DNA from 2 places in the Kocuria sp. CNJ-770 genome. Region 2 is predicted to be linked to the other one. Evidence: riboswitches for the same ligand, from Rfam matches in the RefSeq annotation. Region 2 holds a riboswitch; the other holds the start of a gene.
The links. A riboswitch is a leader RNA that binds a small molecule or an ion and turns the genes downstream of it on or off. The one in region 2 is predicted to bind thiamine pyrophosphate.

Region 1: linked by a shared signal. The riboswitch ahead of BJF77_RS19095 (ECF transporter S component) and the one ahead of BJF77_RS13870 (FAD-dependent oxidoreductase) in region 2 are both predicted to bind thiamine pyrophosphate.

The regions. Positions count from the first base shown of each region.
Region 1 covers NZ_MKJW01000166.1:41,785-48,666, reverse strand. Annotated here, with positions in the region: partial or broken gene BJF77_RS19760 (ABC transporter ATP-binding protein) at 1-558, opposite strand, end outside; gene BJF77_RS19095 (ECF transporter S component) at 555-1,175, opposite strand; TPP riboswitch at 1,264-1,385, opposite strand; gene BJF77_RS19090 (DUF4235 domain-containing protein) at 1,618-1,896, opposite strand; gene mnhG (monovalent cation/H(+) antiporter subunit G) at 1,954-2,442, opposite strand; gene BJF77_RS19080 (monovalent cation/H+ antiporter complex subunit F) at 2,448-2,720, opposite strand; gene BJF77_RS19075 (Na+/H+ antiporter subunit E) at 2,717-3,445, opposite strand; gene BJF77_RS19070 (Na+/H+ antiporter subunit D) at 3,442-5,082, opposite strand; gene BJF77_RS19065 (Na(+)/H(+) antiporter subunit C) at 5,079-5,594, opposite strand; gene BJF77_RS19060 (Na+/H+ antiporter subunit A) at 5,591-6,882, opposite strand, start outside.
Region 2 covers NZ_MKJW01000115.1:4,644-11,525, reverse strand. Annotated here, with positions in the region: gene BJF77_RS13880 (thiazole synthase) at 1-306, opposite strand, end outside; gene thiS (sulfur carrier protein ThiS) at 308-547, opposite strand; gene BJF77_RS13870 (FAD-dependent oxidoreductase) at 544-1,872, opposite strand; TPP riboswitch at 1,862-1,963, opposite strand; gene thiE (thiamine phosphate synthase) at 2,030-2,698, shown strand; gene BJF77_RS20160 (hypothetical protein) at 2,865-3,845, shown strand; gene BJF77_RS13855 (VOC family protein) at 4,001-4,912, shown strand; partial or broken gene BJF77_RS13850 (carboxylesterase family protein) at 4,887-6,259, opposite strand; gene BJF77_RS13845 (aldo/keto reductase) at 6,355-6,882, opposite strand, start outside.

The DNA.
Region 1 (6,882 bases), on a different contig from region 2:
GGGGTCCAGGTTCGCGGTGGGCTCGTCGAGCAGGAGCAGCCCCGGGCTCATCGCCACGGCACCGGCGAGCGCCAGGCGTTGCTTCTGCCCGCCGGACAGGGCGGCGGTGGGATGGTCGAGCGGCAGGGCCAGCCCCACGTCGTCGAGGGCGGCGCGGACCCGGGGCCAGATCTGTTCCCGGGGCACGGCGAGGTTCTCGAGGCCGAAGGCGGTGTCGTCCCCGATACGGGACAGGACCACCTGGGACTCGGGGTCCTGCTGCACGAGCCCGGCGCGTCCCCGTGCCCGGTCCGGGTCCGTGCCGTCGAGCAGCAGCTCCCCGTGGCGGGAGAGCCCGTCGTCGTCGTGCAGGACCCCCGCGAGGGCGTGCAGGAACGTCGACTTGCCCGCCCCGCTCGGCCCCAGCAGCAGCACCCGCTCCCCCGGCTCGACCACCAGGTCGATGCCCCGCAGGGCGGGGGCCTCCCGGCCGGGGTGGTGCCAGCCGAAGCCGCGGGCCTCGACGCGGGCCCCCGCGGCGGCGGGCGTGCCGGGAGGACGCACCGCCGCGGCGGTCATCGCCGTGCGACCCGGCCCGAGGCCAGGCCCTGCAGCACGCCGGTGGCTGCGAGCGCCTTCACCACGGCCCACATCAGCAGGCCGGCGAGCACCGCGCCCGAGAGGGCCGCGAGGACCACGTAGACCACCTGGTGGCCGAGGGCCCACTCGTAGTTGTAGATGATGCTCTCGTTGACGCCCAGGAAGATGCCGCTGACCGCGCCCGCCGCGGCGGCCACCGCGGCGTTGTAGCGGCGGTAGCGCACCGCGGCGAAGACCAGCTCGGCCCCGATGCCCTGGAGGAGGCCGGACAGGATCACGGTCCAGCCGAAGTGGGTGCCCAGGAAGCCCTCGATGACGGCGGCGAGCAGCTCGCAGAACAGCGCGGCGCCCGGCTTGCGGATGATCAGACCGCCGAGCACACCGGCCACGAGCCAGCCGCCGGCGATCAGCCCCACGGCGGGCGGATAGGTCACCGCGGCGGCTCCGACCACGGGATAGAGCAGGTTCGACCACGCCCAGAAGACGACCGCGCACACGGCGGCGAGGACGGCGGCCACGACGATGTCGACGACCCGCCAGGACGAGGACCCGGGCGCACGGTTGCGGCCGGCGGGACGGTGCGTGGTGGTGTTCATGGTGCGTTCCTCCTGGGCTCAGCGAGCCATCGGTGCCAGGAGGGGAGGGGTCCGCGCGGACACGGCCGGAGCTCATGTCCGCGAGTCGTCCCTGAGGTGCTCGACTCCCTTCGCCGGTGCTAACCGGAGCAGGTTCGAGGGTCTGCGGTGATCCGCACTCTCAGCGCTGTGCCGCCGTTGCCGGCGGGGTGCGCTCCCCTGTCGTTTCAGTGGCACCGAGTCTACCCCTCCCCTGCCCGCACCGCCGCACGCACTGACATCCGGACTGTCGCCTGGACTGTCGCCGGTGCTGCCGCCCGCACGTCCGCCGTTCCGTTCCTGCCCGCGGGGCGTCCGGCGCTCCTCCCGCGGCGCGTCCGCCGGACGGCGAAGGGGCCGGTCCGCCCGGACACCGTTGCGGTGTCCGGGCGGACCGGCCCCTTCGTGAGGTGGTCCCCGGGGATCAGACCTCGGCCTGGCTGGAGGCCTTGGGGTTGTTCCGGGGCTGGTTCTCCATCTTCGCGACCTGGCGGGAGATCGCGACCTTGATCACCGTGCCGACGAGGCCGGTGACGAGCGACCAGATGATGATGCCGGTCCACGCCTCGTCCGGGTCCGGGTTCTTGGCGGGGGGCGGGTCCCCCGTGATGCGCGTCCACGCGGCGCCGAGCACCTTGTGCGAGAGCGCCACGCCGCCCAGCGAGAGGCCGGTGCCGGCGAGTTCGAGGATCTTCGTGTTCATGGACTGCTGCTCCTTGTCGTCGGGGCGGCGCGGATGCGCCCGTCGATCGTGCCCAGCCTAACGCGTCCTCCCGGATCCGTCAGTCTGCTGTCCGTCGGCGTGCTGCCCGTCCGCGCCCGGCGGGTCGGTGAGGGCCGCGTCGGTGAGGGCCGCGTCGGTGAGGGCCGCCCCGGCCGCGGCCTGCCCGCCGCCGTCCTGCTCGCCGGCACGGTTGAGCACCTCCTGCAGGTCGTCCTGCGTGAGGGTGGCCCGGTTGAGGTGCTTGGTGCGGTAGGTGGAACGGCCGACCATGTGCGCCGAGACGGGCACGGTGAGCAGCTGGAAGACCCAGCCCAGGATGATCAGCGGGATCATGACCGGGTCCCGGTTCTCCAGGGCGACGGCGGTGAGCATGAGCAGCAGCCCGAACACCTGCGGCTTGGTCCCGGCGTGCATGCGGGTCAGCAGGTCCGGGAACCGGACCAGCCCGATCGCCGCGGCCAGGGACATCAGCGCTCCGAGGACCAGGCACACGGCGGCGGCGGCGTCCAGGACGGTGTCCAGCACGGGGCTCACTTCCCGTGCTCGGCGGTCTGGGTGGCGAAGCGCGCCACCGTCACGGCGCCGATGAACCCCACCAGGGAGACGATCACCATGAGGATGAGGTTGTCGAGATGGCCGTGGTAGGCCATCTCCACGGCGAGCGACGCCGCCACGATGGCCAGCAGGACGTCGGTGGCCACCACCCGGTCCAGCAGCGACGGCCCCTTGGCCAGCCGGTACAGGGTGCCCGCGGCGGCCGTGCTGAGCAGCACGGCCGCGACGGCCACGGCGATCTCCATCACGAGCGGTCCTCCTCGGTGGTCTGGGGGTTCTCGGCGGCCCGGGGATTCTCAGTGGTTCCGGTGTTCCCGGTGGACCCGGCGGGGACGTCTCCTCGCCGGCCGCCGACGATCTGCTGCTCGGCCGTGACCGGGGAGCCGATCGCCGCGCTGTCCCGCTGCTCGGACTCCGCCGCGCCTCCCCCGCGGCGTTCGGCCCGCAGGGCGGTGAGCTCCTCCCGGGTGCCCATGATGCGGATCCACGCGGCCTCGACCTGCCGCACGGAGCGCCGGAAGGACTCGGCCTCCTCGGGGGTGCGGACGTTGAGCGCGTGGAAGTAGAGCGTCCACCGGGAGCGGTCCACCTCCACGAGGATGGAGCCCGGGATCAGGGCCATGGTGTGGCCGGTGGCGGTGAGCAGCAGGTCCGAGCGCGTGCGCAGCTCCACGCCCACGACCGCGTTGCGGGCCCGCGGGCCCACGAGGATCGCGACGAGCATGACGCCCACGCTGGCCTTGGCGACCTGCCACACGAAGGTCACTGCGAAGAGGGCGAACTGCAGCAGGTTGAACCGGCCCGAGAGCTGCACCGGGGGCAGGTAGAGCACCCAGGTCACGAGCAGTGCCAGCAGCGCGCCGAACAGCAGGTTGCCCAGGCCGAAGTCGCCCCACAGGGCACCCCAGACGAGCACGAGCCACACCAGCAGCGGCAGCTCGACGAGCAGGGAGTTCTTGGGACGCGAGCTCACGGAGCCTCCTCCACCACGGGGCGGGGAACCGATCCGGGGTCCAGCACGGCCGCGACGTAGCGCTCGGGACGGACGAGGTTCTCGGCCGCGTTGTCCGCGAGCTGGAAGATCGGGCCGGCGAAGACGGTGAGGGCCACGCCCACGACGACGAGCGCGGAGGCGCCGCCGAGCATGGAGGGCGACATCAGCCGCACGTCGCCCTTGCCGGCGAACTGCCCCTCCTGGTCGTCGACGGACCCGGAGGTCAGGAGGAAGCGCGAGCCCGCCGGGACCGGGGCCAGCAGGATCGGGTCCGGGTACTCCGCGTCCTCCGGGGTGCGCAGGAACACGCGGTTCCACACGCGGATCATGGCCAGCAGGGTCAGCAGGGACACCGCCACGGAGCCCGCCACCAGGACGTAGGCGAGCGGGTCGCCCCGGTTCACACCGGCCTGCAGCAGCCCCGTCTTGCCGAGGAAGCCGGAGAACGGCGGGATGCCGCCCAGGTTCAGCGCGGGCACCAGGTAGAGCAGCGCCAGCAGCGGCGAGATCCTGGCCATGCCCGCGAGCCGGTCCACGTTCGTGGATCCGCCGCGGCGCTCGATCAGCCCGGCCACCAGGAACAGGCTGGTCTGGATCACGATGTGGTGGGCCACGTAGTAGACCGTGGCGGAGAGCGCCTCCTGGCTGCCCACGGCCACCCCGAAGATCATGTAGCCGATGTGGCTGATGAGGGTGAAGGACAGCATGCGCTTGATGTCGATCTGGGCGAGCGCGCCCAGGATGCCCACCACCATGGTGAGCAGCGCGACCCACATCAGCAGGGTGTCGAGCCGGTCCCCCGGGAACAGCACGGTCTCCGTGCGGATGATCGAGTAGACGCCCACCTTGGTCAGCAGCCCGGCGAACACGGCGGTGACGGGGGCGGAGGCCGTCGGGTAGGAGTCCGGCAGCCAGAAGGACAGCGGGAACACCGCCGCCTTGATGCCGAAGGCGATGAGCAGCATGACGTGCAGCTGCATCTGGGTGCCCACCGGCAGGTCGGCGAGCTTCACGGAGAGGTCGGCCATGTTGATGGTGCCCGTGGCCGCGTAGATCATGGCGATGGTGATCAGGAAGAGCACCGAGGAGATCACGGAGACCACCACGTAGGTGACGCCCGTGCGGATCCGCTGGACCGTTCCGCCCATCGTCATGAGGACGTAGGACGCGGTGAGCAGGATCTCGAAGCCCACGTACAGGTTGAACAGGTCACCCGCGAGGAAGGCGTTGGAGACCCCGGCCACGAGGATGAGGAAGGAGGGGTGGAAGATCGAGATCGGGCCCTCCTTGTCGCCGTCGGCCACGCCCTGGCCGCTGGCGTAGACCAGCACCGCGAGCGAGACGACCGTGGAGACCACGAGCATCAGCGAGGAGAGCTGGTCGACGACCATGACGATGCCCCAGGGCGCCGCCCAGCCGCCCAGGTGGACGGCCTGGGGACCGACGTCCCACGTGCTCACCAGCACCGCGGCCTCGACCACGAGGGTGAGCACCAGCGAACCGATCGCCACGGCGCGCTGCAGGGCGTTGCGCCGCAGCAGCACGAGGCTCAGGGCCGCGCCCAGGAAGGGGATGATGACCGCCAGCGGGGCCAGCTGCGCGAGGTGGAGGGTCATCGGGTCCCCTCCCGCCGGGGCCCGGGAAGACCGGGCGTCTCGAGGTCCTCGCCGAGGTCCTCAGCGGGGTCGTCGTCGGGGTCGCTGCGGCGGGGCGCCTCCTCGAACTCGGTCGTCTCGGCGGGCACCTCGGCGTCGTCCTCCAGGTCGTAGGAGGACTGCCGGGCCACGCGCCGGTCCTCCACGTCGTCCTGGATCTCGTCGCGGCGGCCGAGCACCCAGGAGCGGTAGATCATCCCGAGCAGGAACGCGGTGACGGCCAGCGAGATGACGATGGCGGTGAGGATCAGCGCCTGGGGCAGCGGGTCGCTGTAGTCCTCCGCGGCGATCGAGCTGTCGTAGAGCGGAGCGAGTCCGGGGATGCCGCCCGCGTGCAGGATCAGCAGGTTCGTGCCGTTGGTGAGCAGCATCAGTCCCAGCAGCACCCGGGTGAGCGAGCGCTCGAGCAGGAGGTACACCCCCACGGCGTAGAGCACGCCCATCACGACCAGCAGGGTCAGGTTCACGCTCATCGGTGCTCGTTCCCTTCGTCGGGCCCCGCCCCGGCGGTCGTGACCGGGGTGGGTGAGGTCGCCGACGTCGCCACGGACGATCCCGCGGTGACCCGGCGCTGCCGGGTGACCCTGATGCGGGTGCCGCGTCCGGGCGTCCTCCGGCGCCGGCGCACGGCGTCCTCCTCGATCCGCTCGTCGATCCGCCCGCCCAGCGAGCGCAGGATGTCGAGGACGAGCCCGACGACGATCAGGTAGACCGCGATGTCGAAGACCAGTGCGGACACGAACTTCTCGTGCCCGAAGACCGGCAGCTCCACCTCCACGGTGTAGCTCTGCATCACGGAGCCGCCCAGGAACACCGGGGTGAGGGCGTAGAGGGCGGCCAGCGCCAGCCCCGTCCCCAGCATCGTGCCGGCGTTGATGGGGGTGGCGCGCTCCAGCTCGAAGCGCCCGCCCGCGAGATAGCGCACGGTCAGGGCCAGTCCGGCCATGAGCCCGCCGGAGAACCCGCCGCCCGGGTCGTTGTGCCCGGCGATCAGCAGGTAGAGGGAGACCATCATGAACGTGTGGAAGAGCAGGCGGGTGACCACCTCGAAGACGATCGAGCGCCGCTCGGGCGCCAGGGTCCGCCCCGCCAGCAGGTAGGGGTCCTCCGGGTCCTCGGGGGTGCGCCGGTCGACCACGGCGTCCAGCTCCGCGCCGGACGGGACCACGGCCGCGGCGCTGCGCCGGCGCAGGATCCGCAGCTGTTCGGTGTTCGGGTCGTCGCCGGAGCGCACGATCCGGTCCCCGCGGCCGGTGACGAAGATCAGGGACGCCACACCGGTCGCGGCGAGCACCAGCACGGAGATCTCCCCGAAGGTGTCCCACGCCCGGATGTCCACCAGGATGACGTTGACCACGTTCTGCCCGTCGCCCAGCTCGTAGGCCATCCGCGGCAGCTGCAGGGAGATGGGCTCGGCCGTGCGCGAGGAGATGCTGAAGGCCGCCAGAGCCATCATGAACAGCCCGAAGGCCACCGCGATGGTGCCGCGCAGGAGCCGGCGCCCGGCGGGGTTGCGGTGCCACAGCGGCGCGGGCAGCGAGCGCAGCGCCAGCACGAACGCCACGAGCAGGATGGTCTCCACGAGCGTCTGGGTCAGGGCGAGGTCCGGGGCCCCCTGCAGGGCGAACATCAGCGCCAGGCCGTAGCCGGTGACCGAGACCAGGAGCACGGCCAGGAAGCGCTTCTTCGCCAGGGGCACCAGCAGGGCCGCCACGACCATGGCCGCCCCGGCGATCAGCTGGGCCGGCCCGTCCGAGAGCC
Region 2 (6,882 bases):
GCGGCCGAGCTCGGCGGTGAGCAGGGCGTCCCGGGCGGTGTAGCAGCCGGCGGTGTTGGGCAGGATCCGGATGCCGTTGCGCTCGAGCATCGCGAACAGCGAGTCGCCGTGGCCGGGGGCGTAGCGGCGCAGGGCCACGGTGGTCAGCGCGGTGCCGGAGGCGAGCAGGGCCTGCTCCAGGGTGTGCAGCGAGCTGAGCCCGCCGGTGCCCATGATCAGCCGGGAGGACAGCTCGGTGCCGTCGAGCACGATCGGGTCCACGGTGGGCGCGAGGTGGGATGCGGGGTGGGGTGCGGGGCGGGTCATGTCAGCCTCCCTGGACGGCGGTGATGATCTCGACGGCCTGTCCCTCGGCCACGGGGGTGCGGCCCCAGCGGCTGCGCGGGACCACGGCGGCGTCCACCGCCACCGCCACGCCCAGCCGGCGGCCGTCCAGCGGGGCGCCGTCGGGGCCCAGGGGCCGCCCGACGGTCTCGGCCACGAGGTCCACCACGGTGGTGTCCCCGCCGACGACGTGCGGGCGGCCGTTGAGGGTGATGGCGGTCATCGGGTGCTCCTGTTCGGGGTGCGGGACCCGGTCGCGAGGTCCACGGAGGCCGCCTCGACCGGGCGGTCGAAGCGGTGCGGGTCGGTGCTGGCCAGGTGTTCGGCGTCGGGGCCCGGATCCGTGCCGGACCGCCCGAGCACCAGCTCCGCGGCGAGGCGGGCGGCCAGCGGGGCGAGCAGGACGCCGTGGCGGAAGTAGCCGGTGGAGACCACGAGACCGGCCACCGGGTCTTCCCCGGAGCCGCGGACGCGGCCCAGGTACGGGATGTCGTCCGGAGTGCCGGGCCGGGCGCGGGCCATGGCCTCGACCAGCTCGAGGTCGGCGACGCCGGGGACCACGGCCTGGGCGTCGCGCAGCAGCCGGAACACGCCCCCGGCACTGATCCCGTCGAGGTCGTCCTCGCGGGAGGTCGCCCCGATCACCACCGTCCCGTCGTCGCGGGGCACCAGGTAGACGGGCACGCCGTGGACCACACCGCGGACGGTGCGCTCGAGCAGTGCGGGCGCCCCGGCGGGCGGGCGGGCGCGGAGGATGTCCCCGTGCACCGGGCGCAGCGGCGGCCGCCAGGACCCGGGCAGACCCTCCAGGTCGCTGAGACCCGTGCCGGGGGCGAGGACCGTCTCCGCCACCGAGACCATCCCGCCGCCGGCCAGGCGCAGACCCGTCACCGCGCCGTCGGGGCCGTGGCGCAGCCCCGCGGCGCGGTCGTGCACCAGGCGGGCGGGCCCGCCGTCGGCGCCGTCCGTTCCGCGGGGCCCGGACGGTGCGGGGAGCTCGGGGGCGACGAGGGCGGCGAGCAGCCCGGCCACGAGCCGGCGCGGGTCCACCTGGTGGTCGTCGGGAATGCGGTGCACGGCGGACAGCCGCGGGCTCAGGGCCGGCTCCAGGGCCCGGGCCGCGCGCAGCGCAAGCGGCTCCACGGCCAGGCCGTGGCGCCGCTGGAGCTCGCGCAGGTCCGCCAGGGCCTGCCGGTCGGCGGCGTCGACGCCGCACACGAGCGTCTCGGTGGCGCGGTAGCCCACCGAGCCGCCGGCGGCCTCCTCCACGGCGGCCACGAACGCCGGGTAGGCGCCGGCCGAGGCGAGCATCAAAGGATAGAGCGGCTCCTGCTGGTACTGGACCTCGCTCACCGGGGCGAGCATCCCGGCTGCCGCCCGGCTGGCCCCGGCGCCGGGCTCGGGATCCACCACGGCCACCGAGCGGCCGCGGCGGCGCAGCTCCCAGGCCGTGGCCAGGCCGACCACCCCGGCCCCGACCACGGCGACGTCGGCCCGCACGTGCTGGGCGGCGGGCATCGGAACGGGGGGCGCGGATGTCACCGGCATCGTCCTTTCCTACGGCGGCATGACCCGCATCAGGTGTGGCGGTCGGCGCCGGACGCCCTCTCAGCCCCGTGGGGCTCCCGCAGAACCGCTGACCTATCATCAGCGTGTGACCCAGCATACCCAGGACACCGCTGCCCCCGCCGCCTCCGAGCTGCGCATGACGCGCACGGACCGGCTCCTCGCCGCCCGGCTGTACGTGTGCACCGACGCCCGCCGCGCACAGGGCGACCTCGAGGAGTTCCTGCACGCCGTCTGCGCCGGCGGGACGGACATCGTCCAGCTCCGGGACAGGAGCATCGACACCGACGAGGAGATCGCCGCGCTGCGCCTGCTGGGCCGGGTCGCCGCCGAGTACGACACGCTGGTCGCCGTCAACGACCGCGCCGACCTCGCCGCGCTCGTGGGCGCCGACGTCTTCCACGCCGGCCAGCACGACCTCACCCCCGCTCAGGCCCGGCAGCTGTTGGGCCCCGACGTGCTGATCGGACGATCCACCCACGACCTCGGCCAGGCCCGGGCCGCGCTGGCCGACCCTGATGTGGACTACTTCTGCACCGGGCCCGTGTGGGAGACCCTCACCAAGCCGGGCCGGTCCGCCACCGGCCTTGACTTCGTGCGGGAGGTCGCCGCACTGACCGAGGCCCGGCTGGACGCCGACCAGGCGGCCGCGCCCGTGCCCTGGTTCGCCATCGGCGGCATCGACGAGCAGCGCCTCCCCGAGGTGCTGGCCGCCGGGGCGCGCGGCGCCGTGGTGGTCCGGGCGGTCACCGAGGCCCCGGACCCGCGTCTGGCGGCCGGACAGCTGCGCAGCCTGCTCCCCGCCTGACCCCTTCCCCGCCCGGCACCCTCCCTGCTCGGCACGTCTCCTGCCCGGCCCCCCGGGCGGGGACGTCCCGAAGGGCACGACGGCCACAACTCCCCACCGGCTCCCCGCCGCCGCACAGCACCGTCTGAGAGCATGGACCTCACGGACGACGACGGAGGAGTGGCCCATGGACCCCGAGCTCGACCCGCAGGTGCGGCACGCGGTGGAGCATCCCGCGCAGACCGCCCGCGGCCCGGAGGACGTGCAGCTGCGCGTCCGGCTGGCCGGCGAGCCCGCCCAGCGAGCGCTGGGCACCCACTGGGAGGAGGGCGCCCCGGAGGACGCCGCCCCGGGCGAGGACCGGCTCGCGGCGGCCGTGCTGCTGGCCACCCTCTTCGGCGACACGTTCTGGCTCGAGCGGGCGGCCCGGCTGCCCGGTGACGTCCCGGGCTGTCCCTCCGCCCCGCCGAGCGGGCTGCTGGAGTTCACCCGCGTGCCCGGCGCCCGGGCGGCCATGGCCTCGGTGCTGGAGCGGCCCCTGCTCACCGGGCTGCTGGAGTGGGGCACGAACCCGCTGCCCGAGCAGCCCCCGCTGATCGTGGCGCAGGCCGCCCGGGACCTCTCGATCCCCGACGACGGGCGCGTCTACCGGGTGGTGCGCCGCCGCGCCGAGCGCTTCCTGGCCCGTGAGTACGACGGCTCGGAGTCGCTGGAGCGGTTCGTGACCCTGCTGACGGAGGCCGAGAAGGGCCACCGCGAGGACGGGCCGGTGCTCTCCGGCGAGACGCTGCCGCCCGCCGCTCCCCCGGCCGCTCCTCCACCGCCGGCAGCCCCGGCGCCGCGGGCACCCGGGGACGGTCCGGCCGGGCCGCCGCCGTCGAACCCCTCGATCGCGGACGCCCCGCAGGCTCCGCAGTGGGGCGTCAGCCCGTCCACGCCCGCTCCGCCGCCGCCCGGGCAGGTCGGCCGGCCCGGGGCTCCCGGGGAGCCGTTCCCGGGCCAGTCCCAGGGCGGGCCGTTCCCCGGTCCGGCGCGGGCGGCCCCCTGGCGGGGACCGGCGGCCCGGCGGCCGGCGGATGGCCGCCGCGCCCGGCCCACGATCCCGAGGAGGACGACTCCGACAACCTCAAGGCCTGGGGCCTGGTCCTTCTGGCGATCGTGGCGGTGATCGTGGCGCTGATCTTCGTGCTCTGACCGGGACGGCCTCGCGCCCGGCCCCGAGGTGACGGATGCCCCCAAGATACTTGCACGGGAAATATTTTCCGGGGTATCCTTGGGGACATATCAACCTTTGTGGTGCCGATGCCGACGGAGAAGCCCGAGATGCCGATCTTTCCCCAGAACCCCGACCCCCGGAGCCTCACGCCGCGCCCGGCCGACGACCTGCTGTCCGCCGGGACCCGGATGGGCGCCGTGGAGCTGCTCGTGGCCGACCTGGACACGATGCTCGCCTACTACACGGACGCCGTGACCCTCGAGGTCCTCGCCCACGCCGGGGACACGGCCGTGCTGGGTCGTGACGGCCGGACCGTGCTGCGCCTGCGGCAGGTCCGGGAGCTGCCGCCGGCCCGCCGCGGCCAGGCGGGGCTGTTCCACACCGCGGTGCTGTTCGAGGACGAGCCGGCCCTGGCGGCCGCCCTGGCCTCGGTCGCCGCCGTGGCGCCGCGCTCCTTCACCGGCAGCGCCGACCACCTCTACAGCCAGGCGTTCTACTTCGACGACCCCGAGGGCAACGGCGTGGAGCTCTACACCGACCGCCCCCGGGACACCTGGCGGCGGGAGGCCAACGGGCTGCTGACACTGGCGTCCAACCCGCTGGACCCCACCTCGTTCCTGGGCGAGCACCTGCGCGAGCCGGCCGGTGCGCGGCCGGCGGCGCCGCCGGCCACCCTCGGCCACGTGCACCTGCAGGTCGGTGACATCCCACAGGGCCGGCGGTTCTACGTGGACGTGCTGGGCTTCGAGGTGATGAGCGACATCGGCTCGGCCCTGTTCATCGCCGCCGGTGGGTACCACCACCACATCGGGCTCAACACCTGGCACAGCGCCGGGGCGGGCCCGCGGGCGGCCTCCCTGGGCCTGGGGCAGGTCAACATCGACCTACCCACGGCCGAGGACGTCACCGCCCTGCAGGCCCGGCTGACCGACCACCAGGTCCCCACCCGGCACGACGGCGCCGTGCTGCGCTTCGAGGACCCCTGGAACACCCTCATCCAGGTGGGCGTCGCCGCATAGGCCCCACGCGGGACGGGACCCGGACGCGGCGGTGGCGCAGGACGCCAAAGATGCGGCCGGCGTCGCCGAGGGGCTGACCACGGGCGAAGTCGGCCCACAGCCGGCGCACCTGCCGGGCGGCGGCATCGATGTCCTCCCACGCGGCGCCGGCGACCAGTCCGGTGCCGCCCAGGTCGGCTCGTCGCCGAAGAGCAGGGGCAGGTCGACCGTGTGGGCCGCCCCGTACGGGTTGCCCGGGGCCGCCCAGGAGATCACGTAGCGGTGGGCCGTCCCGCCGGCGCGCACGTGCCGGCGGGCGAAGCGGCGGATCGCCCGGGAGTAGACGGACCGGGTCGCCCAGCCGACCACGGCCCGGCGCAGCACCGGCCCCAGCAGCGGCACGCGGGTCCACCGCTGCAGGGCCGGCACCGTGGCCAGGTAGAGCCGCGCCTCCTCGGTGGTGTGGCCGATGAGGACGTCGATGTGCCGGGCCGCCCGGTCCCAGGCCGCGTCGATCTCCTCCTCGGCGGGCAGCGGGTGGTGGCCGTACTGGGTGCCGAAGGGCATCGCCCCCAGCAGCCCGAAGGGCGCCGCGTGCCGCTCCACCTCCGCCTGGGCGGCGACCACGTCGGCGGCGGGCATCCCGGCCGTCACGACCTCCGCCGCAGCGGCCATGGCGGCGTTCATCCGCTCCCGGCCGCGGGCGATGCCCAGCGGCGGGCTCTGGATGACGGCACGGCGGAACAGCGCCTCCGCGCCGGGGACGGCCATGAGGTGGGCCACGGCGTCACCGCCGGCGGACTGGCCGAAGGCGGTCACGTTGTCCGGGTCGCCGCCGAAGGCGGCGATGTTGCGCCGCACCCACCGCAGCGCCTGGAGCTGGTCGAGCAGCCCGAGGTTGGCCGGGCGGGCGTGCCCGGAGCCCAGGTAGCCGAACAGGCCGAGCCGGTAGGTGACCGTCACGACCACCACGCGCTGCTCGGCCACCAGCGGCTTCGGGTCCATGATCGGGGCGTCACCGGCCCCGGTGGTGTAGGAGCCGCCGTGGATCCAGACCAGCACGGGCAGGCCCTCGCCGGCCCGCGCGTCGCGGGGCAGGGTGACCGAGAGCCGCTGGCAGGCCTCGTCCTGCGGCAGGTCGCCGAGCGCGTCCCCCAGCACCGAGGCGAGGAAGGGCGAGCGGACCTGGGGGCAGGCGGGGGCCGGGCCCGTGGCCGGGAACGGCTCGTCCCGGTCCGGGGCGGGGACGGGAGCGGCGAAGCGGTCGGCGGTGGCGTAGGGGATGCCGCCGGCCCGGACCACGGCGCCGTCGGCCCTGGCGTGGACGGGACCGCAGGGCGGGGTGAACGTGAAGGTGGAGGTGGTCATGCGGTCCTTCCTCTGGGGTCCTGTTCCCGTGGCGGGCCGGAACCCGCGGACCGGCCGGGCGGGGCCGGCCCGCGGGCCCGACGGGTCTGGCGGAGTCAGGCGAACGGCTGCGAGGCCCGATCCAGGGCCTCGACCTCCTCGGCGGAGAGCGCCAGGCCGGGGGCGGCCATGAGCGCCGGCACCTGGTCGGGCCGGGAGGCCGAGGCGATGGGGGCGGTCACGCCCTTGGCCAGCAGCCAGGCGAGCGCCACCGTCGTCGGCTCGGCCCCGCGCGCCTCGGCCACGTCCACCAGGGCGTCGACGACGGCGAGGCCCTGGTCGTTCAGGTGCGCCCCCGCGGCGCCGCCGCGGGCCCGGCCCTCGAGGTCGGCGGCCGTGCGGTACTTGCCGGTGAGGAAGCCCGAGGCGAGGCCGAAGTAGGGGAAGACCGCCACCCCGAACTCCCGGGCCAGCGGGGCGAGGTCCTGCTCGTAGGAGCGGCGGCCCACCAGGTTGTACTCGGGCTGGATCGCCACCGGCACGGTGAGGTGCTCGCGCTCGGCGGTCTCGAACCACTCCCGCAGCCGCTGCGGGCTGTAGTTGGACAGTCCCACCGCCCGGACCTTCCCGGAGCGGACGAGCTC